2 regions of the Candidatus Flexifilum breve genome follow, and region 1 is predicted to be linked to the other one. Evidence: riboswitches for the same ligand, from Rfam matches in the RefSeq annotation. Region 1 holds a riboswitch; the other holds the start of a gene.

The links. A riboswitch is a leader RNA that binds a small molecule or an ion and turns the genes downstream of it on or off. The one in region 1 is predicted to bind cobalamin.
Region 2: it holds a riboswitch for cobalamin, as region 1 does, so the genes downstream of both, IPK17_RS24355 (ABC transporter substrate-binding protein) here and IPK17_RS30255 (ABC transporter substrate-binding protein) in region 1, are expected to answer to the same signal.

Annotation. Positions count from the first base shown of each region.
Region 1 is NZ_JADJPI010000035.1:1,720,312-1,731,321, forward strand. It holds gene mbhE (hydrogen gas-evolving membrane-bound hydrogenase subunit E) at 1-1,047, opposite strand, end outside; gene IPK17_RS30235 (LysR family transcriptional regulator) at 1,297-2,178, shown strand; gene IPK17_RS30240 (4Fe-4S binding protein) at 2,259-3,281, shown strand; gene IPK17_RS30245 (ABC transporter ATP-binding protein) at 3,487-4,500, opposite strand; gene IPK17_RS30250 (iron chelate uptake ABC transporter family permease subunit) at 4,497-5,597, opposite strand; gene IPK17_RS30255 (ABC transporter substrate-binding protein) at 5,693-6,904, opposite strand; adenosylcobalamin (AdoCbl) riboswitch at 6,986-7,132, opposite strand; gene IPK17_RS30260 (FAD:protein FMN transferase) at 7,160-7,738, opposite strand; gene IPK17_RS30265 (FAD:protein FMN transferase) at 7,680-8,186, opposite strand; gene IPK17_RS30270 (hypothetical protein) at 8,183-8,413, opposite strand; gene IPK17_RS30275 (FMN-binding protein) at 8,368-9,621, opposite strand; gene IPK17_RS30280 (VcrB family reductive dehalogenase putative membrane anchor) at 9,709-9,990, opposite strand; gene IPK17_RS30285 (reductive dehalogenase) at 10,020-11,010, opposite strand, start outside.
Region 2 is NZ_JADJPI010000035.1:317,452-328,461, forward strand. It holds gene IPK17_RS24345 (ABC transporter ATP-binding protein) at 1-406, opposite strand, end outside; gene IPK17_RS24350 (iron chelate uptake ABC transporter family permease subunit) at 403-1,491, opposite strand; gene IPK17_RS24355 (ABC transporter substrate-binding protein) at 1,506-2,681, opposite strand; cobalamin riboswitch at 2,802-2,944, opposite strand; gene IPK17_RS24360 (OsmC family protein) at 3,043-3,468, opposite strand; gene IPK17_RS24365 (HEAT repeat domain-containing protein) at 3,534-4,079, opposite strand; gene IPK17_RS24370 (MarR family winged helix-turn-helix transcriptional regulator) at 4,228-4,752, shown strand; gene IPK17_RS24375 (ABC transporter ATP-binding protein) at 4,791-6,713, shown strand; gene IPK17_RS24380 (ABC transporter ATP-binding protein) at 6,718-8,694, shown strand; gene IPK17_RS24385 (SUMF1/EgtB/PvdO family nonheme iron enzyme) at 8,760-10,283, opposite strand; gene IPK17_RS24390 (HEAT repeat domain-containing protein) at 10,294-11,010, opposite strand, start outside.

The sequences.
Region 1 (11,010 bases):
GATATCGCGCGTGCCCACACCGTGATCCACGCTGCCGGCTGTGAGGAACAGCGCCGCTTTGTAGAGGGCGTGCGCCAGCACACCAACGCCAAACGCGACCGCCGCATATTCACTGTTGGAGCTTTGTACCGCGACCAGCGCGCCCAACCAGCTCACTGTGCTGTACGCGAGAATCGCTTTGAGGTCAGTTTGGCGCAAGGCGATCACACCGCCATAGAGAAAAGTGATCAGCCCGACGATGAGCGTGATTCCGTCCCAAGTCGGCGTGTCGTTGAGCAGACCGCCGAGGCGCGCCAGTAAAAACACGCCCGCCTTGACCATCGTCGCGGAATGCAGGTAAGTGCTGGCGGGGGTCGGCGCGGCCATCGCGCCGGGGAGCCAGAAGTGAAACGGATACTGCGCGCTCTTGGTGAAGGCTCCGACGAATATCAGCAGGAGCGCCGGGATATAGAGCGCGTGCGCCTGAATCGCCTCCCGCTGATTCAACAGTTCCGCGAGTTCAAAGCTGCCGCCGATCAGACCCAGCAGCAGGAAACCCGCCATCAGCGCAAGGCCGCCCCCGCCGGTGACGATCAAAGCCCGTCGCGCCCCGCTGCGCGCAGCTTCATCGTCGTGATTGAAGCCGATCAGCAGGTACGATGTCAGGCTGGTGATCTCCCAGAAGATGAACAACAGGAGTAAATTCGCGCTGGTGACAACGCCCAGCATCGCCGTCATAAAGATCAGCGTGTAGCGGCTGAAGCGGGCGTACTCGGAAGCGTCTTCGAAGTAACCAGCGGAATACAGCAGCACTAATGTGCCAATCCCGCTGATGATCAGGCTGAACAGCAGCGCGAGGCCATCGAGCTGAAAGCTCAGATTAACGCCTAAGGAGGGCACCCACGGAATGATAACCGACTGCGTTGTCTCAACCGCCAGTTGGGCGAGAAAATACAGAAATAAGCCTCCGGGGACCAGCGCCGCCCAGACTGGACGTTTACGCAGCGGCGTTAGCAGAAGCAACGCCGCTAGTGCAGGGGCTAATACAGCAGCGATCAGCGACCCCACCTCTCTTTCACCGTATGAATGATACCGTTTGTTTGTTACGCTGGAAGAAAAGAAGATCTCTTTGAGAGAAATTATAAACGAAAGCTTTCTTTTTCTCCATGAAAGACGGATTAAACTCGAATTGGGCTGAAAAACGCCAATACCGTCGACTTAACGAACGGCGCTGACAGCAGCTTTGCCTGTGGTAGAGGTGAAGCAGCAAACTCAATCATGCCGTAGCAGCTTGAATCCCAGCGAAAGCGCAGTCCTATGAACCTCAACCAGTTGGAAGTCTTGGTGGCGATTGTCGATACCGGCAGTCTGACGAGTGCAGGGGATGTCGTCGGGTTGACCCAGTCCGCCGTCAGCTACTCGTTGAGCCGTCTGGAGGCTGAGCTCGGCGTCACCCTGCTCGAACGCGGGCGGCAAGGGATCGCGCTGACGCGAGTCGGCCACGAGGTGGTGCAGCATGCCCGCGCAATTCTGAACCACACAGAAGCGATCCGGCAGAAAGCCGCGCGCGAACGGGGCTTGACCGTTGGAAAACTGCGCTTTGGATGTGTCAGCACAGTCCCTAGCCGCCTGCTAACGGGGATCCTCCGTGATTTTCAGCAAAAATACCCTGATATCGACGTCGTGTTGTTTGAGGGCACGCCGCGTGAGCTGGTCGACTGGCTGGAGAACGGCGTCATTGATATCGCCACGGTGACGCGGCCTGAGGGCTTCGCGCTCTCAATCCCCTTTGTCCAAGCGGAGATTACCGTTATCGTACCGGCCAACCATCGCCTAGCCCATGAGTCCGCCATTTCGCTGGAGAGCCTGACCAATGAGACCTTGATCGGTCCAAAAGCCGAGTATGGTCTGATGCACGTGCTGCTTGGGCTTGGTCATGGCGCCCTGCCCCGCCTGCGCCACGAGGTCAGCACCCCGAATACGATTTTTGCGATGGTCCGTGAAAAGATGGGGGTCGCGCTGGTGTTAAAGATGCTGCTTGATACGGACACGCCCGGGATAGTCGCCCTGCCATTAGCCCCAAGACAGTTTACCGATATCTACTTGGCCTCGAATCTCAAAGCGCCCGCCGCCGAAGCGTTTTTGGAAAGTTGTGCCCGTTGGGCCAAAGCGCACGGATTTACTCGCGACACTGCATGAATTCTATTCATATAGAGTAGCAGCAATTTGATTAGGTTTCATGTAAACACTGGAGTATGCTGACTCAAAAAGGAGTCAGTATGTTCAAGCAGATGTTCAACATGATCATACGCGGCGGTGGCAGCGAACAAAACGCGCCCTCACTCGACCGCTTGCTCGAAGGCATGGACAAGCACCTAGAGAATTTCGACACGCTCATTCAACCAGCACCGGAATCCAAACCACGTACACCGTTTGATGCGCATCTACCCAAAGAGCAGATGTCGCTGGCAAATCTTAATCCGCGCCAGAAGCTGCGGGTGATCCCGAAAGCCTTACCTCTGATCTTCAATATGCAGCGGGCAGCACGCATGTACGACGGCAAATTTCGAGCCGCTCGCAGTGAGGTGACTCCTGACGTGCTGGCACAACTCGAAGCCCTGGCCTTCAAAGCCGGCGTGAAAGATATCAAATATGTCAAAGTGCCACGGAATGCGATCTTCCAGGGCAAAGGCATTCCCTGTGAGTATGCCATTGTCTACACGGTCGAAATGGACAAAGCGCCGATCTCGACCTCACCGAGCTTCGAATCACAACTCGAAGTGATGCGCGGTTACAAGAACATGGCCGTCATCGGCACCAAGCTCGCTCGGTTTCTGCAGCAGCAGGGTTTTGCCGCCTATCCCGGCACCGCGCTCGGTGGTCTGACTGACTATGTGCATCTGGGAGAACTGGCCGGTCTCGGGGCGATTGGTTATCACGGGTTGCTGATAACGCCGGGACAGGGGGCACGCCTGCGCATCAACACCATTTACACCAATATCAGCAATCTACCGATCACGATCACTAACGAGCATGGGTGGGTGCGTGATTTTTGCGCCATGTGTCGCAAGTGCGTGCGCAGCTGCCCCGTAGACGCCATCTATGATCAACCGCAGCCACGCGGCGACGGCGGCATGCAGTGTATTGAGCACCATACCTGTCGCGAATATTTCACACAGCACTATGGCTGTGCGGTCTGTCTGGCCGTTTGCCCCTTTAGCCAGGTGGGTTATGACGCCGTCAAAACGCGCTTCAAGGGCAATCTGACCGCACCTAAATTTCAGATTCCCACAACGACTTAAGCCTACCTGTCCCGATTTTTAGGATTACTGTATTACGCACGGATAAGACACGTCCGATTGCAGCCTCTCGCTGTTCGAAGCGTATACCATCGAAAATCTGAAGTTGACCAACCAACACGTTCTGTCTGGACTCGATGTTGCCGTCAAGTTGGTTTGATTTTCGTGACTGTTGCTTCGCGCTCTTCAGTTTAGCGCCGTGTCTGTGTCACTGGTTCTGACGCAGCGCTTCCAGCACAGCGCGCAGCGAGTCACAGTCGATACATCGATTGCTCTGTTTGACCTGCCAGCCGGGTGTTCCCGTACTTTCCACATGAATGGTCGGCAAATGCGGTGCCGGTTGATCAACCACGTCGTAACCCTCCCGCTCCAGCGCGCGTTTGGTCCAGACATAGGGCGCGCCTGCGCCTGCAAGGACAACCTGCGCTGATGACCGGGCGATCGGCTGAAACGTGCCTGTCAGCAGATCAAACCCGGCAGTCGTACTGCGAAAGGCGGCCTCAAACGCGCCGTTCAGCACGAGATCTTCAGGCAGACCGACCTGAATTCTTCCGGTGTAAGGCAGCAGCCAGATTTGATCGGCACAGCGCAGTGCCAGGTCGAGATCATGCGTGGAGAGCACTACCCCACAGCCCGTGCGCCGCGCGAGGTCGCGCAGCAGCAGCATACACTCGACCCGGCGCGGCAGATCGAGAAAGGCGGTCGGTTCGTCGAGGATGAGCAGATCGGGTTCCTGCGCTAAGGCGCGGGCGATCATAATGCGCTGGCGTTCGCCGTCGCTCATGTGCTGCACCGGGCGCTCCGCCAGACTCTCCGCGCCCACTAGTTCGATAGCGCGGCGCACCACTTGATGATCGTGATCTGAGAGCTGCCCCAACCAGCCCGTGTACGGCGTGCGCCCGAGCGCGACCAGCGCATAGCCCGTGAACAAGCCGACTTCCATTTTCTGTGTCAGCACGACACTGAGACGGCGGGCGCGCTCGGCGGCGCTCAGGCGCTGCACGTCACTGCCGCCGATCAGTACGCGACCACTGAGCGGCTTCTGCATGCCCGCGATAGTGCGCAGCAACGTCGACTTGCCCGCACCATTCGGCCCGATCAGGCAGGTGACGGTACCGGGATTGATGTTCGTCGAAAATGGCTGAACCACCGGACGGGCGGCTTTGCCCCGCTGGACATAGCCCGCGCTCAATTCCTCAAGCTGCAACAGGTGTTCGGTCATGCTGCCGCCGCCTTCACACTATGCCGGCTGAGGATCACCCAGATAACCGCCGGCGCGCCGATCAGCGAGGTCACGGCGTTGAGCGGCAGTACCAGTGAACTGCCCGGCACATCTGCGATGATCGCCGCCAGCAGCGCGACCACGGCGCCGACGAGGATTGTGAGTGGAATCAGCGCGCGGTGATCGGACGTATTGAACAGACTGCGGCAGAAGTGCGGCACCGCAATGCCGAGGAAACCAATCGGCCCGCAGAACGCGGTGATTGTTCCCGCGAGGACGGCGGAGGCCAAAATCAGGGCGAAGCGCACCCGGGGCAGATTCACGCCCATGCTCTCCGCGTAGGCTTCGCCAAGGAGCAGCGCATTGAGCGGCTTGCACAACAGAAAAGCCGCGCTCAGCCCACCGATGATGACGGGAGCCATAATGGTGAGTTGATCCCACGTCACGCCGCTGAAACTGCCGAACGTCCAGTTGATGTACGCCTGAATGCGTTCCGGGATGCTCAGGTAGAGCAGCACGCTGACGACCGCGCTCGTCAGGTAGCCGAACAGCAGCCCGATGATGAGCAGCGTCGTGCCGCCACTGACGCGCCGTGCGACCAGCAGAATGATCGCCATCACGCCGACCGAGCCGAAGCTGGCGGCGGCGGCGAGCGCCAGATCGCCGAACACGCCGAGTCCCGTCAGCAGCGTCGTCGTGACCGAACCAATCGTCAGCACGACCAGCGCGACGCCGAGACTCGCGCCGGAGCTGACGCCCAGCACAAACGGATCGGCGAGAGGATTGCGGAAGAACGTCTGCATGAGCAGTCCGCTGACGCCGAGCGCCGCGCCCGCGAGGATGGCCGTGAGCGCCTGCGGCAGCCGGAAATCGCGGATGATGCTCGTCCACACGGCTTTACTTGCCTCGCCGCCCAGCAGCACGCGCAGCACCTCTTCCAGCGGGATCGTCACCGAACCGAGCGCGAGGCTGACCAACAGTAGGCCGACCAACAGCGCGAGGAGTCCGCCGACCAGCAGCGTTTTTAAGCCGGGCAGCGCGACCGTTGGGCGGGTCGCGGGCGTGATCGTTGGGGTTGATAGGATGCGCTGTGCCATAAGTTTTCCTCGCGAAAAGCGGTATTTACACCAAGACATGCTGTGAGTCGTTCGGGCGGGCGAAATACGTGCATCTCGCCCGCCCGTGTGCTTACTTATTCCGCACCCAATTGCTGATAGAAGTAGAACTCGTGATCCGGCAGCAGTTCCGGATGGAAAATCTTGATCAGATCGGCAAGGATGAGATCGGGATGCGCCGCGCCCGTCTCAAAGTAGTCGCTGCCGCCATTGATGTTCATGCGCAGGTTGTTGTTCCACAGGTTGCCCGTCTGGAAAGCGGCAAAGGCGGCGAAGCGCGAGTCGTCGGCCAGCATTTGCGCCTGCGTGCTCCAGAACTGGTTGACATTCACCCAGAATTCCGCTTCGGCTCCCTGTTCGAGCACCACTTCAAAATCGAGCGGGTTGCTCGTGCCGGGCATTTCCGCCCACAGAAAGTCGGCGCCCGCATCCGCTAACAACTGCGCGATGGTGCTGTCACCGCCGGGCATGTACCACACGCCGCTGAAGGGGCTGGCGGTGATCGCCGTGGGGCGCGTCGCCACATCCGTCGCCAGCATCGTGAGCGCGGTATAGCGTTCCGCGACGCCCGCGAACAGCTCATTCGCCGCCGCTTCCGTGTTGAAGAACAGGGCGATATATTTGCCCCATTCGGCTTGCCCGAGCGGCGATGTATCGGTGTAATCCGCGTTGAGCACGGCGGGAACGCCCGCATCGTTGAGCTGCGCGAGGGTCGTTCCGCCCGCGAAGAATTCCTGCGCCATGACCAGATCGGGTTCGATGCTGATTAGCAGTTCGAAGTTGATCTCGCCGCCCGTGCCGCCACCGCCGATTTCAGCCACATCACCCGCCGCCACCAGCGCCAGCACGTCTTCGTTGCTCGTGTAGAGCGTGGTATCCACGCCGACCAGATGATCGAGCAGCCCTTGATCGTCGAGGTGCGGGAGCATACTCGTCGACATGGTCACGAACCGTTGAATCGGGATTTCAAACGTGGGGATATCCGCGTAGCCCTCCGGGGCGGGCGTGCCGCACTGCACCAGCACGTATTGCAGCGGCGTTTCTGCCCCAACCCACGGCAGCATGGTCACGACTTTGTAGTTGTTGAAGTATTCCACGTCGAAGTTATTCGCATAATCGACGGTGGCTTTCGCCGGGAAGTAATCGACGGTCGGGTCGTAGTTCTCGACGCAGCCATCGATGAGGTTGATCTCGGGAGCCGCGGCCTGCGCATCGACGGTGATGACCACCGTGAGCAGCAGCGCGGTCACTAAAGAGCAGAGGATAAAGGTGAAACGTGTGATTTTCATCAGAGAATCCTGGATTGACGATATAGACTTGCCCACCAAAGAAAAAACCCGCCTGTGAGCGGGTGAACGATAAATCGTTTCGTTAGCTCGCACCCTTTCTCCACGAAGGACACTGCACAAGACTGTCTGGTGAGTCATCGGGCTTCGGCAGGGTAGCCGTTACCGTTGCGGGACAGCGCCGGATTCGCACCGGTCTTCCCTCACTTTAGACTGTCATGACGGACTATGTAGTCGCCTCAGATCATCGCATGCACCTTAGGCCCGCACCGGAAAGTTGGCTGACTGGCGGGTGATCCCATGTTTGTTGATGACCAGCGCTTCAGCCTCAGGGAGCCGCGCAATTAAGGCGAGCCCCGCCTCCGCGCCCATGACCATGAGTGAGGTCGCGAGTGCATCGGCATCGCAGGCCGTCGGCGCGATCACGCTGGCGCTGCTCAATTCATCCGGTGATACGCCGCTGTGCGGGTCGAGGATGTGATGCAGTCGCCGATCCGGCGTGAACGTGTACTGGTAATCGCCGGAGGTCGCCAGCGCGCGGCTGACCAACTCCGCGATGATCGGGGTCGTACTCGCGCTGCCGGGCGGCGCTTGAATGCTCACCTGCCACGACTGCGCGGTTGCGCTGCCGTAGGTTTGCAGGTCACCGCCGAGTTCAACGAGCACCTGATCGAAGCCGAGTTCGCGTAGGGCAGCGGCACCGGCATCGATGATGTAACCTTTGGCGATCCCGTCGAGCGTAACGGCCATGCCGGGAAGATTCAGGCGAATGGCATCCTCATGGATGGCGATCTGACGGTAATCGACGAGCCGCTGCGCCGTCGACGATTTGCTCATGAGTCGGGAGTGTGCCCGACTGCGCCGCCGCGCGATACTGCCTGAGCACCGCCTCGACCGTCACATCAAAGGCGCCCGCGGTGAGATCGCCATAAGCGACCGCTTTGGTCAGCACGGTTTTCAGTTCAGGATGCGGATCGCTCAGCGCGCCCGTCGCATTGAGTTGGCTCAACTGGCTGTCCGGACGAAAACGGCTGAACACCGCTTCGAGCGCTGCCATGCGGTCGAACGCCGCGATGATCGCCGCACGCGCCTGGGCGCCGTTCGAGCTGATCACGGTCAGATGGGCGATACTGCCGAGCAGCATGCGCGTTTCCTGCACGGATTCAACCGGCTGAGCGGCGCGCAGCCCGGCCGACAGGCCGAGACCACCAGCAGCAGCCAACCCGGCGAACGCGGTCAGGCGGATGAACTGGCGACGTGACAGCGACGCCGGTTTCTGGTTCATGATCCGCTCCTTGTTGGCGTCGGGACGACAGTCGCATAGTCGGCCTGCGCAGTCAGCACAATCGGGTTGCGCGTCGCGGTTGCGCGGAGCGTCGGCTGCGCGATCGCCACTGAAGGGTCTGAAGTCAGCGCCAGCACAAGGGTCAGGCACACCAGCACCACACAGACAGCCACATAGCCGATCAAGAGATACTGCCGCTTGTCGGTTGGGCGTTCTTCTTGTCCCATAAGTTTTTCACCCAATGCCGCACTTCACCGATATACGAGACGACCGGGTCCAGCGGGCAGAGATAATTGCAGAACGGACGATAAATCACGAGCGAGCCAAACAGGATCAGAATGAGTAAGACCCACTGCGGCCACGAACCTTCGAGATTGAACAGCGTGCCAAAGGGTTCGTAGCTGGCCGCGCCCGGCTGGCGGAGGGCTAAGCCTAACACAATCGCGGTGAAGGATAGGCCGCGCTGGAGCCATTGTAGTTTGCTGTAGATCTGGCGCGGCTGATACGCTTTCGCGCCAGTGAGTGACCCGAGAAATTCCTGAGTCGCGCCGAACGGACAAAACCACGAGCAGTACGGGTTTTTGCCTTGAATGGACGTCACCACGATGATTCCGCCGAGCAGCAGGAACCAATACAGGTTGTTGTGCCAATCCGGGAAGTAGCCCGCGAGCAGCGAAATAACATTCGCCAGCGTCAGCGGTTTGTTGAAGATGAAACCGAGCATGATCACCCCCGCCGCCATCACGACCCACCGTCCATACTTCTTGAACGGTGACCGCGACCGGATGCGATGCAGGAAGAAGCTCACAATGAACAGCGCGAGCAGCGTCACTTCCGGCACGCCGAACTGGATCGGGCGATTGTCCGGCGGGATCACGGCATTGGGGATCGCCTGGGCCGCGATACCGCGTACGGCCAAGCGAATGCTCTGCGCGACGGCTTCGGAGGAGAGTGTCGCTCCACTCACGCCGTCGATATCGTCGCCAATTGTCAGGGCTTCGTCATAGCGCGCGCCGATGAACTGGCTGTAGTAATCGGAGTCTTCAAGCTGGCGGAAGAAGTTCGGCGTTTCGACATGCTGAACGACCGCCACATTCAGAATGGTACCTGCAGTATCTGTCCCCACCAACAGCGCGACTGGTCCACCATAGCCAGAACCGATGCCCGCCATGGCGTAACCCACGACGGAAAATGAGCCATCGGCGCTCGCCGCGAAACCCGTGAACAGCCCATTGCTGCCCGCTTCAACCCGTTCCGCTTGTGGCAGCACGTCGGCGAAGTAATCGCTTAGGGGCAGTTCGCCGCTCTGGCCGAGATAGCCGATCAGCCACGCCGCCACCAGAATCGCAAATGCGGCCAGACTCACCAGAGTCTGCCGCCGTTTCTGGCGGGCCCGCCGGGCTTGGATGGTATTCTGCAACGCTGCCTTGTCCATGACGACTGATCTCTCTACATATCGATTCCGGCGGAGAAACAGGTGCGTCTCTCCGCCGGACTGGTGAACTATGTGACCATTACCGATTTAGGCGGCGGGGGCAGCCTTTTGGGTGCTGCGCCACGCGCGGATAGCGACCACCGCGGCGAGAATCAGCCCCGGCACACCGAAAGCGGCCAGCAGCACACCGGCGGCGCGCGGTTCCAGTTCGCCCATCGAACCGTTGTAGTTCTCGATGGCGAGCATGAAGAAAACGACGGCGAGGACCAGCAGAACCCAGTCAAACCAGGCCAGCTTGATCTTCGGATTGTTACGGAGGTAAAGCGCGCCAGCGCCGAGCAGGAAACCTGCGATAATCCAAAACAACATGGGGTATGCCCTTTCTTTTCTCTGCGCGCTTAGGCGTCAGCGTGACCCTGCCGACTATCAATACCGAATTCCGCGTAATCCAGACGCCACCATTCTTCCGGATCCTTCTGCGGCTGATCTTTCGGTCCGGGCGAGTAGACGGTGCGGCTGAGTTCGGCCAGCGCGCTGTTGAAGATTGTCGTCGTGCCGATCACACCCTTGACCATGCTGTGGATCAGCGCGCGATCCTTGACCGAGAACGGGCACACCGCGAAGCAGATACCGCAGTTCGTGCCGACTTCCGCCCAGTAGTTGCGGCAGGAGAGCGAGTTCTCATACCAGGTGCGGACGCCACCGCGGCTCCACGCGCCCTGCGTCTCGTACGACGGTTCGCTGTTGGTGTTCAACGCGCCGGACGGGCAATAGGTCGCGCACGTCTTGCAGGTGCGGCAGAAATTCATGATACCGGCGTCGATCGGGCTGGTGGGCGCGACCGGCAGGTTCGTAACCATCTTGAAGGCGCGCACCATCGGGCCGTATTCCGGCGTGATCATGCGGTTCAAACGGGACATTTCGCCGAGGCCAGCGAGCACGCCGAACGCCGGGGCAATGCCGAGCGCATTGGTTTCCGATTCGCCGAGACCGTAGTAGCCAATCCCGCGCAGGAAGCCCTGCAAACGGCTCTGGATGGCGCGATTTTCAGCATAGGTGAGGGCGGTGGTCGCTGCGCCGACCGGGGTTGGGCTGCGCAGCATGGCTTCTTGCGACATCTGCACCGTCCACGTGATGACCCAGCGCGCGCTCTTGGGGATGATACGCTGCGTTTCGGTTTCTTCGGGGACTTCGGTATCTTCGCTGATGACCAGTTCTTTGCCGTCCGGGTCAATCGCGTAGATCAGCTTTTCGGTGTTCGCATCCAGTTCAACGAAGCCGACGGTCGCCGCGCCAAACGCGCGCAGAGCCGAACGGATCATCTCGGAAGCTTCCTCCGGCGTGCCTTCCCAACGCGGAATACCGTTCTCTTCCGGCTTGGCGACATTG
Region 2 (11,010 bases), 1.4 Mb from region 1:
CCAGGTCCGCTGCACCAACGGCTTCAATCGCGCGCGCGACCGCCGCTTTATCGTCCTCTTGCAGGCGGCTCGTCCAGTCCGTATACGGGTAGCGCCCCAAGGCGACCAAGTCGTAGACGGTGAGCGCCCCCGCATCAACGCGTTCGGTGAGCACCACACTCAGCCGCTGTGCCAGCGTCCGCGCGTCGAGCTTGCGCACATCCTGCCCCATGAGCAGCGTACGCCCACCCAACGGCGCCTGCATGCCCGCCAATGTGCGGATGAGCGTCGATTTGCCCGCGCCATTCTGCCCGAGCAAGCACACCAATTCGCCCGCCGACAGCGTCAAATTGAGGTGGGCGGCAACCGATTTCTTCGCGTAGCCGATGCTCAATCCTTCGGCGCACAAAATGATCGTCTGGTTCATGCGCTGAACGTTTCCCGCAAATTGCGCCGCGCGAGGATCACCCACACGACCACGGGCGCGCCGATCAACGCGGTGATGGCGTTCAGCGGCAGCACGACCTGCGCGCCGGGCACCTGTGCGATCACATCGGCGACCAGCGCCAGCGCCGCGCCGAGCAGCGCCGTGGCGGGCATGAGATAGCGATGATCCGACGTGCCGAGCAAGATCCGGCACAGATGCGGCACCGCTACGCCCAAAAACCCGATCGGTCCACAGAACGCAGTCACCGCGCCCGCCAACAGCGACGCTGCTGCCAGAATCGCCCAGCGTGCCCGCCGTACATCCACGCCCATGCTGCGCGCGTAGGTTTCTCCGAGCAGGAACGCGTTCAGTGGCTTGGCGACCATGCTTGCGGTCACGAGACCGATCAGGATAGCCACGGCGAACAACGGCATTTGCGACCAGGTCACGCCGCCAAACGTCCCGAACGTCCAGTTCACATAGGTCTGGATGCGATCCGGAATACTGAAGTGCATGAGGATGCTCACCAGCGACCCAGTCATATAGCCGACCATCAGGCCGATGATGAGCAGCGTCATCGTGTGGCGCACGCGCCGCGCGATCACGGCGACGACCGCCAGCACCAGCGCCGCGCCGAGACTCGCAGCCGTAATCAGGCCAACATCGCCGACGAACGTCAGGCCGGAGAACAGGCTGACGCCCGCGGAGGCGGTCGCCAGCACGACCAATGCCACGCCGAGACTCGCGCCCGAGCTGATACCGAGTACATACGGGTCGGCCAGCGGATTGCGAAACAGCGTCTGCATGAGCAGGCCGCTGACCGAGAGCGCTGTCCCCGCCAACGCCGCCGTGAGCGCCTTGGGCAAGCGAAATTCCATGACGATCGTCGTCCAGGATGCGCGCGCGCCCTCTCCACCCCGCAGGATGGTGAGAATATCGCCGAGTGGAATGCTGACCGAGCCGAGCGCGAGGCTGGCGGCAAAAGCCGCCGCCAACCCCACCGCCAGCGCGATCAACGCCGCCCGCCGTCGTGACCAGATCATTTGCTCCGCCGCCTGCGCGCGTTCCAGCGTGATCTCGCTCATCGGATCATCCTTCGTTACTGCAACCGCGTATAAAAGAAGAATTCATGGTCGGGCAGCAGACCCGGGTGGAACATCCGGATCAGGTCGGCCAGCATGAGATCGGGGCGCAGCGCGCCGAGTTCGGTCGCGTCGTTGCCGCCCGTCGGCGTCACCCGCGCCACATTGTTGAACACCTGCTGGTTCTCGAAAGCGGCAAAATCGGCATAACGTTCGTCTTCTGCTAACCCGTCTGCCAGCGTGAACCAAAAGTTCGGATTGATCCACACGTCGGCGTCCTGTGCCGCATCCAGCACAGCCTCAAACGAGAGCGGCAGCCCGCCGGTCGACTCGTCGTCAGCCCACACATATTGACCACCCGCATCCGCGATCAACTGCGCGATGTAGCTTTGTCCGCCCGAGACGTACCAGGTGTCGCCGAACATCGCGTTGACCAAGACGGTCGGCAGGCTATCGGTGCTACGGGCGCGTTCCGACAGTGATTGATACTCCCCAGCAACCGTTTCCATCAACGCGGTGGCATCCGCTTCCCGGTTGTAGAAGACCGCCACAAACTTCACCCATTCGGCGCGACCGAGCGGCGAGGTCTCATTGAAATCGCCATTCAGCGCGACCGGGATACCGGCATCGATGAGGACGGGATGCGCGTCATAGTCAGAGCTGCCCAGGCCATACGTCATCACGAGGTCGGGATCAAGATCCAGCACCTGTTCGACGTTCACCAGCGACCCGCCGCCAACTTCCACGATGTCCCCGGCGTCGATGCGCGCGCGCACGGCATCGCTGTACACAAAGTCGAATTCATCCACGCCGACCAGCGTATCCACCACATCCAGTTCAACGAGGCTCGGGAGATAGGTTGTCGACATACTGACAAGGCGGTTGATCGGCACTTCGATCACGGCGTCAAAGGTCGCCGTTTCCGGCGCGGGCGTGCCACACTGCACCAGCGCATAGGTGAACGGCGTTTCCGCGCCCACCCACGGACGGGTGACGGTGATCACTTTGTAGTTGTTGAAGTACTCGATGGTGAAGCCTTCAGCGTATTCGACTGTGGCCTTATCCGGGAAGTAATCAACACTGGCGTCATAGGTGGCGACACAGCCTTCGGTCACATTCGCGGCGTCTTGCGCGAACGCCGCGGTGCCCAACAGCAGCCCGACGAACAAACAAAAAATTGCAGAAACCTTCATTGTGGAAGTCCCCCTAAGGTTGGATACAAGGCCTTCGTTCCAAGGAGGAACAAAAAACCCGCCAGCGGCGGGAGGAATGGAGTTACCAAGCATCTCGTTCCCCCTTATCTGCGAAGGTGGATCACGAGGAGCAGTGCGGTGGGTAATCGGGCTTCGGCTAAATTACGCCGTTACCGTTGCGCGACAGCGCCGGACTTTCACCGGCTTCCCCCATTCTGTACTGTGCATCCGGGCAGCAGTACACCACACTGATTCCGTGTGTTCACGAAGATGAGGATAGCATGAGTTAGCTGAGTCTGTCAAATGTGGGGAAACAAAAACGCCGGAGAGTTTCCGGCGTTTGTAAGTGCTGTTGCACGCGCTAGACGAGCGCCGCATCAATCGTCATCGGCACCGCGGAGAGCGCGCGCGACACAATGCAGCCCGTCTTGGTGGCTTCCGCCGCTTCCTTGAACTTGGCGTCGTCGATGCCCTCAACGCTGCCGCGCGTCACCAGGTCAATGCGGCTGATCGAGAAGCCTGCTTCGCCCTTTTCGAGGTGGACGTGCGCGGTCGTGCTGATGTTGTTGACCGTGAAACCTTGACGGGACAGGCTCGCCGCCAGCGCCATCGAGAAGCAGCCCGCGTGCGCCGCACCGAGCAGTTCTTCCGGGTTGGTGCCCTGACCATCTTCGAAGCGCGACGGGAACGAGTAAGCGCCCTGAACTGCGCCGCTGCCCGTCTTGAGCGTGCCGTTGCCCTGCTGCAAATTGCCATTCCAAATCGCCGTTGCGGTACGTGCTGGCATCGTTATCTCTCCTGAGTGACAATAAACATGATTCAGATCTGCTTAATTAGCATACCGAAAAGGCGTCAATTCCACCAGCCCCATGCATCGCGCCACTCATAGTCGTCACGGTCGTTGACTTCGTCGTCATCATATTCGGCGGTCAGCCACAACGCCGCTTGCAGCGCCACCCGACGCGTGTCGTGATCGCGACTCGTGAGCGCGACAATCACATGCGGCATCACGTCCTCGTTCATCAGCCACAGCGACTCCGCCGCGCTGTGCCACACATCAGTGTTCGGCGTTTTCAGCGCCTGCAGCAGCGCCGGGACCGACGTCACATCGCCAATCGTGCCCAGCGCCTTGGCCGCGGCCACCCGCACATCATCACTCTCGTCGTTCAGGAGGGCAAATTCCAGCCCATGCAGCGCATCGTTTTCGCCAATTACGCCGAGCGCCTCGGCAGCCACTGAACGAATTTCTTCCTGTCCATCCCGCAGCGCTTCGAGCAGAGCCGGGATCGTCATCGGGTCAGCCAGTTCGAGCAGCCGGTAGATAGCCTGACGCTGCTTATCCTCGTCATCCCCCCGCAGATCGCTCAACAATCGTTCAATCAGCAGCTTGTTCGACATATGCGTCCCTATCACCGTATCCCTACTCTAGTTTACTTGCCGATGGCGGACGGTGCAATCTCCAAGGCAACTGATCCATTGGCTAGTTGACGGGTCATCACGGCCTCCACTATAGTTGGTAAGCAAATCATTGGATACCAAACGATCTATGACAGAAACAACGCTGTTCGGCACGACGATTGAGATCCGTATTCTCATGTCGATGATCGCGCGGCTGTCCATGCGCGACATGGAAGAACAAATCGAGCAGGCGGATCTCGGCATCAGCGGCTTGCAATACGGGATTCTGCGCGCCCTGCAGGGTCAGCCATTCACCTTGAGCGAGCTGAGCAAAAAGTTCATTCTCGACCCATCAACCCTTGTCCCGGTGATCGACGCGCTGGAGCGTAAGGGGTTCGTGACGCGCGGCAAAGACCCGACGGATCGCCGCCGCCTGCCCTTGAACATCACGGAGGCCGGCACAGCACTTTTGAACCGCATCCCACTTGCGCACGAAAATGACATGTTATATGTGTGCATGAACGAACTGGGCGCGGACAAGGCGCAGTCGCTGTTAACGCTGCTGCGCGAAGTCATGCAGCACCTGCCGGGTGGGGTGGAAATGCTGCGCGATGTGACGACCCGCATTCAGGCTTACTCGTGTGATCGGCCCGCATCGGCTGATCCGACCTAGTTTCACCTCGTTGAGTTCGGCTTACGGAGGATTTAAGATTGGCAGCACAATCAGCTTCATGGGGACGCGGTCGCCAGCGCTCTAAAGGCAGCAGTAACGGCGGTTTAGGACGCGCTATTCGCTATCTCGGACGGCAGCGCCGCACGACAGCCATTGCCTATGGCGCGCTGATCGTGGCAACGCTGGCGCAGCTCGCTGTGCCGCAGCTCGTTCAGAACATGATCGACTCGATCACACAGGGAACTATTGCCAACACGATCTTCAACAGCGTCCCGGCACTCTTTCAAAACGTCGCCGCGCAGCGCGCAGGTTACACGCTCGATCAACTCCGTGAGTTTCAGGCTAACGCCGAATCGTGGCTGATCGGCGCAGTCGTGTTGATCGTGCTGTTCGCCATCATGCGCGGCGCGTTCTCGTTTGTGCAGGCCTTCATGGCGGAAAGCCTGTCGCAGGGCATCGCCTTTGACCTCCGTAACGAGATCTTTGCTAAGATTCAGCGGCTCTCGTTCAGCTACCATGACCAGAACCAGACCGGGCAGTTGATGATCCGGGCGACCGACGATGTCGAAAAACTGCGCTTGTTCATCGCACAGGGGTTGGTGCTCGCGGCGCAGGCCTTCCTGCTGCTGGTCGTCACCTTGCTCATTCTCGTCGTCTCCAACTGGCAGTTGACGCTGGTGGTGTTGCCGATTCTGCCTATCGCGCTGGTCACGTTCATCATCTTCGGCGCGGTCAGCCAGCCGCTCTTCGTGCAGATTCAGATGCGCCTGTCCGCGCTCAACACGATTCTGCAAGAAAACATGGCGGGCATCAAAGTGGTGCGCGCTTTCGCCCGTGAAGGTTACGAACAGAAGCGTTTCGACAAGTCCACCCTCGACTTGTACGCGCAGCAGTTGAAGGTGTCGCGGACCTTTTCGTTCCTCTTCCCAGTCATCTTCCTGATCGCGCAGTTGGGTCAGGTCGCCCTGCTCTATTTCGGCGGTCGGCAAATCCTTGACGGCACGCTCTCGCTCGGCGATTATCAGAAGTTCAGCCTATATGTGATCTACGTGTTCTTCCCACTCGGTCAACTGGGCTTCATCATCTCGCTGATGGCGCAGGCAGGCGCCTCCGCCACGCGCATCTTCGAGATTCTCGACGCCAAGAGCGACGTCACCGATAAGCCCGATGCGATTACCCTGCCGCCCATTCAGGGGCATCTCGAATTCAAAGACGTGACCTTCCGCTACTTCGGCGGCGGCGACCCGGTGCTGCAAAAAGTTAGCCTTGAAGCCAAACCGGGCATGACGGTCGCGTTGTTGGGCGGCACCGGGTCGGGCAAGACGACCATCATTAACCTGATCCCGCGTTTCTACGATACCAGTGAAGGTGCAATCCTGATCGACGGCCACGATGTGCGCGACGTCACGCTGGACAGCCTGCGCTCACAGATCGGCATCGTGCTGCAGGAAACGAACCTGTTCAGCGGGACCATTCGCGACAACATCGCCTTCGGGCGCTCCGACGCAACGGATGACGAAGTGATCGCCGCCGCGCAAGCCGCCGCCGCGCACGACTTCATCATGACCTTCCCCGACGGCTACAATACGCCAGTCGGCGAACGCGGCTCGACACTCTCGGGCGGGCAGAAGCAGCGCATCGCCATTGCGCGCGCCCTGCTGCTCAATCCGCGCATCCTCATCCTCGATGATTCGACCAGCAGCGTCGACCTGATCACTGAATACCGCATCCAGAAAGCGCTGGATCGGCTGATGGAAGGTCGCACGAGCTTTGTCATCGCCCAGCGCATTTCGACAGTGCTCAACGCCGACATGATCCTCGTGCTGGACAAGGGGCGCGTCGTCGCTTCCGGCAAGCACGAAGAGCTAATGGAGAGCAGCCCGATTTACGCCGAGATTTACCATTCGCAGTTGGTCGGCGACGCTGCCGTCGACGAGTCCAGCACAGCGCAGGAGGCCTAACGCCATGATGGGTATTGACGGCGGCCGCCGTCTGTTTGAGAACGAAGCCAGCAAAGCCGGCAATGTCAGTTCGACGCTGCGGCGCTTTGGTGGGTATTTCCGGCGCAACTGGTTTGGCGTGGTGATCGCGCTGGTGCTGGTCGTGACCGCAACCTGGACGCAGGTCGCGTCACCAGACTACATCGGGCAGGCAGTCGATTGCTACCTGTTCCCCCGTGCCGCGCAGTCCTTCGCCGGGCAGGAAGTCCCCGGGTCGAACTGCTGGTTTGATCCGACTGTGCAAACGGCGGTCGACGGCGGGCAGGAGACGCTCGACGCGGTCACGCTCGACACCAAAGTCGCCGGGCTGACCTCGATTGTGTTCATTCTGCTCGGGCTATTTGTGCTCGGCTCGGTGATGAATGGTCTCGCATTTTATGCGATGGGGATCGCCGGGCAAAGCGTGCTCAAGCAGATGCGGCAGGAGCTGTTCCGCAAGCTGCAGCGCCTGTCGATGGGCTACTACGCCGAAAATGAAGTCGGCAACGTCATGAGCCGCGTCACCAGCGACACCGACACGATCCAGCAGGTGTTCAGCTTTGCCCTGCTCAGCGTGATCGGCGGCGTGCTGCTCATGGTGTGGATCATGTTCAAGATGCTGCAGGCCAACTGGGTCTATGCGCTGATCAGCCTGTCGATTGTCCCGGTCATGTATATCGCGACCGTCTACTTCTCGAATCAGGCGCGTAAGGCGTTCCGCAAGTCGCGCGAACAGATGGGCAGCGTGAACGCGGGTCTGCAGGAGAGCATCGCCGGGGTGCGCGAAGTGCAGGCCTTCAACCGTGAAGAAGAGAGCATCGACCAGTTCAAACGCACCAACGCCGCCAACCGTGATGCGAATGTGCGCGCGGCGAGCTTCACCAGCGCGCTCAACCCCGTGCTGGAAGCGCTCGGCTATGTCGCGCTCGGTCTGGTGGTGGTCGTTGGCGGGCTGTCGGTACTGCGCAATGAACCGCTGCTCGGCACGGAGATCATCTCACTGGGCACGGTGTTCGCCTTCCTGCAGTACATTCAGCGCTTCAACCAGCCGATCACGCAGATCGCAGTGCTCTGGGCCAACATTCAAAGCGCAGTGGCGGGCGGTGAGCGCATCTTTGGCTTACTCGACACCGAAATCGAAATCGAAGATCAGCCGAACGCCAAAGTCATGCCGCAGATTCAAGGGCGCGTGGAGTTCGATCACGTTCAGGCGGGCTACAAGTCAGATCAACCCGTGCTGAAGGGCGTCGATTTCGTCGCCGAAACCGGGCAGATGGTCGCCATCGTCGGCCCGACCGGCGCGGGCAAGACGACCATCATTAACCTCATCCCGCGCTTCTACGACGTAATGGACGGCGTCGTGCGCATTGACGGCATCGACGTGCGCACCGTCACGCAGGAAAGCCTGCGCCAGCAAATCGGCATCGTGCTGCAAGACACCTTCCTTTTCTCTGACACGGTGATGAATAACATCCGCTATGGCCGCCTTGGCGCGACCGACGAGGAAGTGATTGCCGCCGCGAAAGTGGTGGCCGCCGACACGTTCATCGAACGCCTGCCGGAAAGCTACCAGACAGTGCTCGGCGAGCGCGGCAGCGGTTTGAGTCAGGGGCAGCGCCAGTTGATCGCCATTGCGCGCGTCGCCCTCATGAACCCGCGCATCCTCATCCTCGACGAAGCGACCTCCAGCGTCGATACGCGCACCGAACGCTTGATCCAGAAGGCGTTTGAGCAGATCTTGAAAAGACGCACCAGCTTCGTCATCGCCCACCGCCTGAGCACGATTCGTAATGCCAATCTGGTGATGATGCTCAAGGACGGAGAGATCATCGAGCGCGGGACGCATCAGTCGCTGCTGGAAAAGCGTGGCGCATATTACGACCTGTACATGAGCCAGTTCCGCCGTGAAGAAGAGCCGGAACCGTCGGCGAATGGCAGTTCAACCGAAACCGTCGCGAAATAAGCTGACTGAATCAAAAGGACGCGGTAGTAACCGCGTCCTTTTTGTTTACTTTTAGTCATCCGCGTTTAGCGCACGCACGCCAACCGGAAGCCGATGCTGCCGTAATGATATTCCGGGCTGAGCTTGAAGGTGAAGCCCGTCTGAGCGCGTTCGTGCGCGCTGATGAACGATCCACCCTGCACTGACCGCTGCGCATTACTCGACTTATCGGTGTCGTCATAGTTGCCATTCAGACACCATTCCCACACGTTACCTGCCATGTCATATACGCCGTGCTGGCTCGTGCCGTTCACGTAGCGCATGACCAGCGTTGTCTGGCGCAGGCGGCTTTCGCGCGTGTTGCACAGCGTGGTGTCAAACTCGTTGCCCCACGGGTACACGCGTTGATCATCACCGCGTGCGGCGCGCTGCCACTGTTGGCGCGTCGGCAGTGTGATCTGCATGCCGAGCTTGTCGCTCAGCCAGCAGGCGAACGCGACTGCCTCGAACCACGTCACATTCTCGCGCGGACGATCCGCACCCTGAAACTGCGATGCCGCGGGCTGCGGGTTCAGCCGCCGCCACTCCGCCGCGTACGGCGAGAAACCCCACCACGACTGATTGGCATAGCCGCGCGGGTCGTCGATGAACAATTGGAACTGCCCGTTCGTCACCGGGTACTTTGCCAGTTGGAAGGCCTCAACATGCAGCGTATCGCGCTGCGACCCCTTGCCGTTCTCGCCAATGTGCAGAATCCCGGCGGGGATTTCGCACCATTCCAGCAGCGGGATCCCGCCTTTGGCGGCGCGCGGAGCCGCCTGCGGTTGTGCCTGGCGCGAGATTTGTTCGTTCGCGCAGATTTCCGCGAGGTTATCCGGGTCGTAGTTCGGCACATCCTTGCGGAAGGCCTGGAACGCCTGACAGCCCATCGGGCGCGTCCACTTGCGCTTGACCAGTTCGGCGATGTTCTTGTATTCGAGCTCGATTTCGCGCAGGCGCACCTGCCGTTCGAGCGCGCCTTCCGCCTCGGCGAGCAGCGCCTCAAGATTGATGAAGCGCGACTTCAGGCCGCGTTCAATCGCCTGCTTGAGCATGAACACCGATTCGTCGAACTTCCCGACTTCCATCGCCTCGGCCGCCTTGCCGATCACGGTGGTGACGTCGTTGGGGACGGTCGGCGCTTCCACGACTTTGTTGTGGTTCTGCTTGGAGACCGGGGCGCGCGGGGCAGTGCTGCGTTCCGCCAGATGGATCGAATTCAGCAGCCCCTTCACAACATCGGGCGTCATGCCTTTCGTGAAGTCGACATACTGGAGTTCGACCAGTTCCTTGGGCAGCGTCGTGCCATCACGAATCAACACGGGGAAAATGTGTTTCCCCGTATTCTGCGCGATCTTGTATTCCTTTTGGCAGTACTCTGAAGCGATGGAATCGGGCGAGAGCAGATAAATGAAGCCCTCGCACCAATCCAAACGGCGCAGAATCTCCCGCCACCAATGTTGGCCGGCATACAGTCGCTGATCAAACCACGTGCTGTGGATGTCCAGCGTTTCCGCAATTTGGACACAGTAGGGTTTGTCTACTCGGGCATAGCTGATGAATAACCGCATTGTCGCAAACCTATGTGAGTTGACCTAAACGCCATAATTCAACCGCGTGAATGCCGCTTTCATCGCCAATCGCCAACAGGGCTTCCGCGACGACATCGCAGATACGCCGTGTTTCCCACATGGGGACATACGTATCCCCCAGCCGAGCAATGAGAGCGTCAACTGCCGAAGGATCGCGCAGCGTGCCGAGCGACTCGACCGCGGCCCACCGTACCTGAGGATCAGGGTCTTCCAGCAATTTAATCAGGGATTGTATCCCAGATTCGCCCGATTCCTGAATCGAACCGACCGCAATCGCGACGGCGCGCCGGACGAACGATTCGGGGTCGCGCAGCCGCTGCACCAGCGCGGGCAGCGCCAGATCTGCGTGTAACCGACCCAGGGCTTCCGCTGCCGTTTCTCGCACCAGCGGGTGTTCATCATCCAGCGAGCCGATCAGCGCCGGGATAACTGAATTATCCCCGAGTTCGAGCATCGCGCGAATCACCGCGGTACGCACCGTCCAGCTCGGGTCGCGGAGCAGGTACATCAGGTTAGGCGCGACCGACACATCCTTAATCCACGCCAACGCCTCGACCACCGCCCAACGCACCACATAGTCGGTATTGCTCAGCGCGTTCAGCAGCAGATTGATCACCGACCGATCGGCAATGCCGCGCAAGCTCTTCGCCTGTTCGCGCAGCGCGGTCGCGGCTTCCCGACGCGCGTGCCAATCGGACGCGAACAG